Regions from separate parts of the Paraclostridium tenue genome, predicted to be linked through region 2. Evidence: predicted binding sites of a transcription regulator. Region 2 holds the regulator's gene; the other holds the start of a gene.

Region 1 (4,556 bases), on a different contig from region 2:
AAGATATATTACTATATCTGGTTGAGGCAAATCATTGATAAAAATATTATACATTTGTTTATATTTATAAAACTGCATATTATCAAGTGTTATACCTGCAAAAATTAAATTTTTAATTATGTGATAATCACTAATTACTCCATTGCCTTTTTCTAAAAAATTTTTTTCCGTATCTTCAAGCTGTTTTATTCTATTAAAAAGAAAAAATGCTTCTGTTTGTAAAGCATACTCTTTTATATCTGTATAAAATTTTGATAGGAATGGGTTTTCTTCAACTATCTCTCTAAGCAAAGTATAATTAAAGTGATCACTTAGTATATTTGATAAAGTTGTTTTTCCAACTCCTATAGGTCCCTCGATAGCTATAAATACACCTCTATTATTCATATAATCACCTTCTAAAAATAATGTCTTATGTATTTTAGCAAAAAAAGTTTATCAATTCTACTCTAGACTTTTTAAATTAAATTTGTATTATAAAAAAATAGTTAATTTAATTTTATAAAAATATGGGTAGAATTAAAGGTATAAGCTTAATTGAAGGGAGTAAAAAAATGAAAGTATACGAAAAAAATGAACTAGTTGTATTAGAAGGAGTAACAGATTTTGATCCAAAACATATATTTGAATGTGGGCAGTGTTTTAGGTGGAAATCAGAAGATGATGGATCATACACTGGAGTAGCTAAAGGTAGAGTAATAAATGTATCAAGAGAAGGAGAAACAATTTATTTAAAGAATACTAATTTAAATGATTTTAATAGTATATGGAAAGAATATTTTGATTTAGATACTGATTACTCAGAAATAAAAAATAAGTTAAGGAGTATGGATAAGTACTTAGAGAAAGCAACTGAATTTGGATGGGGAATAAGAATTTTACGTCAAGATCCATGGGAAATGATAATATCTTTTATAATATCATCTAATAATAGAATCCCTATGATACAAAAAGCCATAGCTAATTTATCAAGAGAATATGGAACTTATATAGGAAAATATAATGGAGTAGATTATTATGACTTTCCTACACCAGAGCAATTAAATAAAGCTTCAATAGAAGAAATAAGATCGTGCTCTACAGGATTTAGAGATAAATACATAAAATCTACAACAGAAGAAGTTATAAATAATCATGATGATGTATATAAATATAAAAATTTAAGTACAGAAGATTGTATAAAAGAACTTACTAAATTTAATGGAATAGGACCTAAGGTTGGTGACTGTATAGCATTATTTGGTATGCAAAAGTATGATACATTCCCTGTTGATGTATGGGTGAAAAGAGTAATGCAAGAATTTTATGTAGACGACGATATGAGTTTGCCTAAAATTAGAAAGTATGCTATAGATAAATTTGGAGATTTATCAGGTTTTGCTCAACAATATTTATTCTATTATGCACGTGAATTAGGTATAGGAAGATAACTAAAGGAGGCGTTATGGTTGCTTTAGATATAATACTCTTAAGCTATGTAATAATATCATACGTAGCAGGTATTATAGTTTCTATTAATATAATACTTCAAAATAGAGATCCAGCTAAGACTATGGCTTGGCTATTAATATTTATATTATTACCAGGCATAGGTTTAGTTATATATGCAGCATTGGGAAGAAATATAAGAAAAAGAAAAATATTTAAGACACAAAAATTAGCTACAAATATAAAAGAAAATAATTTATTTAAAAACATGGAACCTATAGAGGAGTTAGTTGAATTAGAACAAAGAGCTATAAATGGTAATGATTTAATTAAAGATACATACTATGAAGGTATAAAAAAGAAGGTAATAAGTTTACTTTTAAACACAGGGAAATTTCCATTTACGACTAATAACAACGTTAAAGTATTTATAGATGGAAACGAAAAATTTGAAAGTTTACTAAAAGATATAGAACAAGCAAAAGAGCATATTCACTTAGAATATTTTATAATAAAAAATAGTGAGATAGGCATTAAATTAAAGGAATTATTAATAAAGAAAGCAAATGAAGGAGTAAGTATAAAAATTTTATATGATGATGTTGGATGTTGGAGGTTTTGGTTCGACAGGAGATTCTTTCAAGATATGAAAGATGAAGGTATAGAGATAGTACCATTTTTACCAGCCAAATTTCCTATAATAGGAGGTAAAATAAATTATAGAAATCATCGTAAAATTGCTATAATTGATGGTCATATAGGATATACAGGTGGCATAAATATAGGTGATGAATATATGGGTAAAAATGAAAAGTTTGGATACTGGAGGGATACTCATATAAGAATAGAAGGTAGCTCTGTTTATATGCTACAAATGGTATTTTTGATTGATTGGTATTATACAACTAAAAAGGAATCATTTGATGAACGATATTTTCCAAAATTAAATTATATGGGAAACTCTATGATACAAGTTGTTGCGACTGGGCCAGATAGTGATTGGGAAGCTATACATTATGCATATTTTTCAGCTATTTGTAATGCTAAGGAAAGGGTTTATATAGAGACTCCATATTTTATACCAGATGAAAGTTTGTTAAGAGCATTAAAAAGTGCAGCACTTAGTGGAGTTGATGTAAGAATTATATTTCCAAGTATTGCAGATCATAAAATTGTACATCAAGCATCATATTCATATTTTGATGATATTTTAAGATCTGGAGGAAAAGTTTATTTATATAAAAAAGGATTTATACACTCAAAAGTAGTAATTATAGATGATAAGATTTCATCAATAGGTTCTGCAAATATGGACTTAAGAAGTTTTATGCTTAATTTTGAAATGAATGCATTTATTTATGATAAAAAAATAATAAAAAAAATAACAGATGATTTCTTTAAAGATATTGAAAATAGTGAAGAAATAAAATTAAAAGATTTTGAAAATAGACCATTTATAAAAAAATGGGTAGAATCTGTGGCAAGACTATTTTCTCCTATTTTATAAACATATTATACGAGGAGTTTTGTCAATACAAACAAAAATTCCTCGTATAAAAAATGTATAAAATCTGGTTAAAACTATTGAAAAATAAAAAAGTTTGAGATATTATAAAGTTGTTAGCACTCTAGTAAGTAGAGTGATAAAAAGCTAATAAAAAAATTTACATATATAAATTTCATTAGGAGGGATAATTATGAGAATAAGACCATTGGCTGACAGAGTAGTTATAAAGAAAATTGAAGCAGAAGAAAAAACTGCAAGTGGTATAGTTTTACCTGGGGCAGCTAAAGAACAACCTCAAATAGCTGAGGTAGTTGAAGTAGGACCTGGTGGAATGGTAGATGGAAAAGAAGTTAAGATGGAATTAAAAGTAGGAGATAAAGTAATATTTTCTAAATATGCAGGATCAGAAGTTAAATTAGAAGGTCAAGAATATACAATATTAAAACAAAGTGAAATATTAGCAGTAGTTGAATAATATTAGGGGAGGTATATAAAATGGCTAAAGAAATAAAATTCGCTCAAGATTCAAGATCAGCTTTAGAAGCTGGTGTAAATAAATTAGCAGATACTGTAAAGGTAACATTAGGACCTAAAGGAAGAAATGTTATATTAGATAAAAAATTTGGAGCACCACTTATAACTAATGATGGTGTTACTATAGCTAAAGAAATAGAATTAGAAGATAGATTTGAAAATATGGGAGCTCAATTAGTTAAAGAAGTTGCTACTAAAACTAATGATGTAGCAGGAGATGGAACTACAACTGCAACAGTTCTTGCTCAAGCTATAATAAGAGAAGGATTAAAAAATGTAACTGCAGGAGCTAATCCAATATTAATTAGAAAAGGAATACAAAAAGCTGTTGAAGTATCAGTTGAAGAATTAAAAAAACAATCAAAAACTATAGAAACTAAAGAATCTATATCTCAAGTTGCTTCTATATCTGCTGGAGATGAAGAAGTAGGTAATTTAATAGCAGAAGCTATGGAGATAGTAGGTAAAGATGGAGTTATAACTGTTGAAGAATCTAAGACTATGCATACTGAATTAGATGCAGTTGAAGGTATGCAATTTGATAGAGGATTTGTTTCAGCTTACATGGTAACTGATGTTGACAAAATGGAAGCTGTATTAAATGATCCATATATATTAATAACAGATAGAAAAATAACTAACATACAAGATATATTACCTGTTCTTGAGCAAATAGTTCAACAAGGTAAAAAATTATTAATAGTAGCTGAAGATGTAGAAGGAGAAGCATTATCTACATTAGTAGTTAATAAATTAAGAGGAACATTTGAAGTAGTTGCTGTTAAGGCTCCAGGATTTGGAGATAGAAGAAAAGCTATGCTTGAAGATATAGCAGTACTTACTGGAGGAACAGTTATATCTGAAGAATTAGGATATGATTTAAAAGAAGCAGACTTATCTATGTTAGGTAGAGCAGGATCTGTTAAAGTAACTAAAGAAAATACTACAATAGTAGATGGTGCTGGAGATAAAAAAGCTATAGAAGATAGAGTAGCTCAAATAAAACATCAAATTGAGCAAACTACTTCTGAGTTTGATACAGAAAAATTAATGGAAAGATTAGCTAAACTTGCTGGTGGAGTTGCTG
Region 2 (4,556 bases):
AGGTATTCCTCTTGGAGCTGGTGGTATATCAGTTAATTGGAATCTACCTAAAGTAGTGTTATCATAAGACATACTTCTTTCACCTTGAAGTACATGTATATCAACAGCAGTTTGGTTATCTGCAGCAGTTGAGAATACTTGTGATTTCTTAGTTGGTATAGTAGTATTTCTTTCTATTATCTTAGTCATTACATTACCCATAGTTTCGATACCTAATGATAATGGAGTAACATCAAGAAGTAATAAGTCTTTAACATCTCCAGCTAAAACCCCACCTTGTATAGCAGCACCTGCAGCAACACATTCATCTGGGTTTATACCTTTGTGAGGTTCTTTTCCTATGAATTTCTTAACAGCTTCTTGAACAGCTGGTATTCTTGTAGAACCACCAACTAATAATACATCATCTATATCAGAAGTTGAAAGTCCAGCATCTTGTAATGCTCTTCTTGTTGGTTCCATAGTTTTTTCTACTAAGTGAGCAGTTAATTCATCAAATTTAGCTCTTGATAAATCTATGTTAAGGTGTTTTGGTCCTTCAGCAGTAGCAGTTATAAATGGTAAGTTTATGTTAGTACTCATTGTTGAAGATAACTCTTTTTTAGCTTTCTCAGCAGCTTCTTTTAATCTTTGAAGAGCCATTTTGTCATTTCTTAAATCTACACCTTCAGCTTTTTTGAATTCTTCAGCTAAATAATCTATTATAACTTGGTCAAAGTCATCTCCACCTAATCTGTTGTTACCAGCAGTAGCTAAAACTTCGAATGTTCCATCTCCGATTTCTAGAACAGATACGTCAAATGTACCTCCACCTAAGTCAAATACTAATATTTTCTTTTCTTGATCTAATTTATCCATACCGTAAGCAAGTGCAGCAGCAGTTGGCTCGTTTATTATTCTCTTAACATCAAGTCCTGCTATTCTACCTGCATCTTTAGTTGCTTGTCTTTGTGCATCTGTAAAGTATGCTGGAACTGTTATAACAGCTTCAGTTACAGGTTGCCCTAAGTAGCTTTCAGCATCAGCTTTTAATTTTTGTAATGTTATAGCTGATATTTCTTGTGGACTATAATCTTTTCCATCTATATTAACTTTGTAATCAGTTCCCATGTGAGTTTTTATTGATATTATTGTTCTATCAGCATTAGTAACTGCTTGTCTTTTTGCAGGCTCTCCTACTATTCTTTCACCATCTTTAGTAAATGCAACTACTGACGGAGTAGTTCTCATTCCTTCTGAGTTTGGTATTATTTGAGGTTCTCCACCTTCTAAAACCGCAACACAAGAGTTTGTTGTTCCTAAGTCAATTCCTATTATTTTTCCCATTTTAATATCCTCCTTGAATTCTTCTATATAATATTGATATTAATTCAATCTTAATTGTTTATTTATTAGCAAGATACTTTAACCATTGCAGGTCTTAGTACTTTTGTATTTAATTTATACCCTTTTTGTAAAACCATAACCACTTTATTAGCTTCAGTGCCTTCTACGGGTTCTTGCATAACTGCTAAGTGTAGGTTTGGATCAAATTCTTGACCTTCAGCTTCTATTTCTTCTAGTCCGAATTTCTCAAATGTAGCTTTTAATTGTTTTTGAACCATGTCAATTCCCTTATACATACTATCTTCTTTATCAGTACAAGCATCCATAGCTCTTTCCATATTATCCATAACTGGTATTAACTCATTTAAGATTTTTTCATTAGCAAATATACCCATAGTTTCTTTCTCTTGTTGAGTTCTTCTTCTATAGTTAGCATATTCAGCTTGAAGTCTTTGAAGAGTATCAGTTAATTCTTCTACCTTTTTGTCTTTTTCATCAGCTTCTGAAGTTTCTTTAGCTTCTGTCGCTTCTTCTATTGCTTCTTCTATAGTTTCTTCGACTTCTTCTGAAGCATTTTCTTTTACTTCTTCTTGTAATTCTTCTTGCATATCTTTTTCCAAAACTTACACCCCTAACTATTTTTTGTTTAGTAGTAGTCCCATATAATTAAGTATTGAGTATACTTTTGCATAATCCATTCTAGTTGGCCCAATCAAACTAATCTTTCCTACTACATCTTTATCTATATTGTAAGTTGCAGTTATAATACTACAATCTTGAGCTACCTTACATTCATTATCACTTCCGATAATTATATTTAGATTTTCTTTTTGAATTCCTCTTGATTTTAACATGCTAGATATATTTTCTTTTTCTTCTAACATAGTTAAAAATGTTTTTGCTCTAACTACATCACTAAACTCTGGGAAATTAAATATATTAGTTGCTCCACTTAAAGAAATCGATGTATCATTTTCTTCAAAACCAAAGTTTAATGAATCTATAAGCTTATCTATAACTAAAGAGTTTTCTGTAATCTCGTATTTTATGTAGTTTAAAAACTCATCGTCTATCTCAGTTATATTTTTACCTGAAAGCTTTCTAGTAAGATTATCAGAAATTAAATTAAGCTTAGCTTGATCAATTTGCACATTAGTTGAAAGATTTGTATTTTTAATTTCGCCTTTTTCAGTAACTACTATTAAAACTATACTTTTTTCATCTAATCCAACTAACTGTATATGTTTTATATTTTGTAAACTTGATACATTTTTAGTAACAGCTATAGTTGTATAATTAGTTAACTTTGATATCAACTTAGATGTTTCATGTATTAAATCATTCATATAGTTTATATTTTTATTTATTGATTCTTTTATTAATTTTTTTTCAACATTATCTAATTCATGTTCTTTCATAAGAGAATCAACATAAAGCTTATATCCTTTTTCTGAAGGAATTCTCCCTGAGGAGGTATGAGGTTGAATTAAATATCCTAATTCTTCTAAGTCAGCCATTTCATTTCTTATCGTGGCTGCGCTTATTCCTAACTCATACTTTTTAGAAAGAGTTCTAGATCCTACAGCTTCTGCAGTTTCTATATAATCTTTAACTATAGCTTTAAGGATATTTAGTTTTCTTTCATTTAGTTCCACCATAATCCTAAGCCTCCTCTTTTGTTAGCACTCATTAAGTTGGAGTGCTAAAAGATTATATATATTTTATAACACTTTAAAAATTCTTTGTCAACAGTTTTTAATTAATTTATAAATTCTATAAATACACTGTTTGAAATTTCTCTTCCTTTTTGAGTCAAAGACAAATTAAATTTGTCTAATTTTACAAGTTCACGCTCTAATAATTTGTCTAAAACATCTTTATATAATTCATAAAAATCAATCTTAAATCTTTCTTTAAATACTTCTAGATTTATCCCTTCATTCATTCTAAGTCCCATAAAAATAAATTCTTCTATTTTATCTTTGTCATTTAATTTATTTTCTTCGTCTATAGGTTTTATATTTTGATTAATTTTATTATTATATTCATTTAAATTTTTTATATTAGAGTATCTTATATCATTTATATACCCTGACGCTCCAGGCCCTAACCCTAAATAGTTGTCACATTTCCAATATATTATATTATGCTTACACTCTTTTCCTTGTTTTGCATAATTAGATATTTCATATTGATTGTATCCATGCTTTTTTAATGTATTTATAGTATATTCATACATATCTATATCTGTATCCTCATCTAAAAGGTTAAATTCATTATTTTCATACATATCATAAAGTTTAGTTCCTTCTTCTAATATAAGAGAGTACGCTGATATATGTGATGGATTTAGCTTTATAATTTTATCTAATGTTTCTTTCCATTCTTCTTCTTTTTGATTTGGAAGAGCATACATTAAATCTATATTTATATTAGTTAATCCTACGTCTATAGCATCATAATAGTTTTTCTCAAATTCTTCATATGTATGTATTCTTCCTATAGATTTTAAGTGATAATTTTGGGTAGCTTGAAGCCCTATACTCAATCTATTTATTCCCATTTCTTTAATAGCTTTTAATTTTTCTTTATTTATAGTTCCTGGGTTACATTCAATAGTTATTTCTGCATCTTTTTTTATATTAAAATTTTCATACATATAATTAACAAGTTTTCTTAATTCATCAATTTTTAATATACTTGGAGTCCCCCCTCCAAAAAATACAGTATCAAAGTACTTGTCCTTAAATTCCTCTTTATAAAATTTCATCTCTTTTTCTATATTTATTAAATAATCTTCTTTTTCATTACTTTTAATTTTATATGAATTAAAATCACAATAATAACATTTTTGCGCACAAAATGGCACATGTATATATAGTCCTAACATAATATCTCCTTTATTAAATATAATTATATATATTATACATTATTATATAAGTATTCTAATCTTATCAACATATAATACATTCTATTATTTATTTAAAAATAAAAAAGAGATAGTATTAATACTATCTCTTTATATGTAATTAATTACTAATTTTTCTTTTTCATTATTGAATACACAGGTAATCCTATAGCTGTAACTATTAATCCACCTGCTGCTATTAAAGTATTGTTCATTAATTGGTTAACTATAACGAATAATCCTCCTGCTATAGCTATTAATGGTATTATTGGATATAAAGGTACTTTATAAGGTCTTTCTAAGTTTGGTTGATCTTTTCTTA

Evidence for each region. Region 2 encodes HrcA, which represses chaperone genes, less so after heat shock. Its sites were predicted from a motif close to TTAGCACTCNNNNNNNNNGAGTGCTAA; they were not measured.
Region 1: the regulator HrcA is predicted to act here: its motif matches at 3,049-3,075, upstream of ABFX13_RS08620 (co-chaperone GroES).

What each region holds. Positions count from the first base shown of each region.
Region 1 is NZ_BAAACP010000009.1:55,946-60,501, reverse strand. It holds gene ABFX13_RS08635 (deoxynucleoside kinase) at 1-387, opposite strand, end outside; gene ABFX13_RS08630 (DNA-3-methyladenine glycosylase family protein) at 555-1,430, shown strand; gene cls (cardiolipin synthase) at 1,445-2,935, shown strand; gene ABFX13_RS08620 (co-chaperone GroES) at 3,126-3,410, shown strand; gene groL (chaperonin GroEL) at 3,431-4,556, shown strand, end outside.
Region 2 is NZ_BAAACP010000003.1:126,442-130,997, reverse strand. It holds gene dnaK (molecular chaperone DnaK) at 1-1,326, opposite strand, end outside; gene grpE (nucleotide exchange factor GrpE) at 1,392-1,946, opposite strand; gene hrcA (heat-inducible transcriptional repressor HrcA) at 1,962-2,981, opposite strand; gene hemW (radical SAM family heme chaperone HemW) at 3,086-4,216, opposite strand; gene ABFX13_RS03950 (APC family permease) at 4,363-4,556, opposite strand, start outside.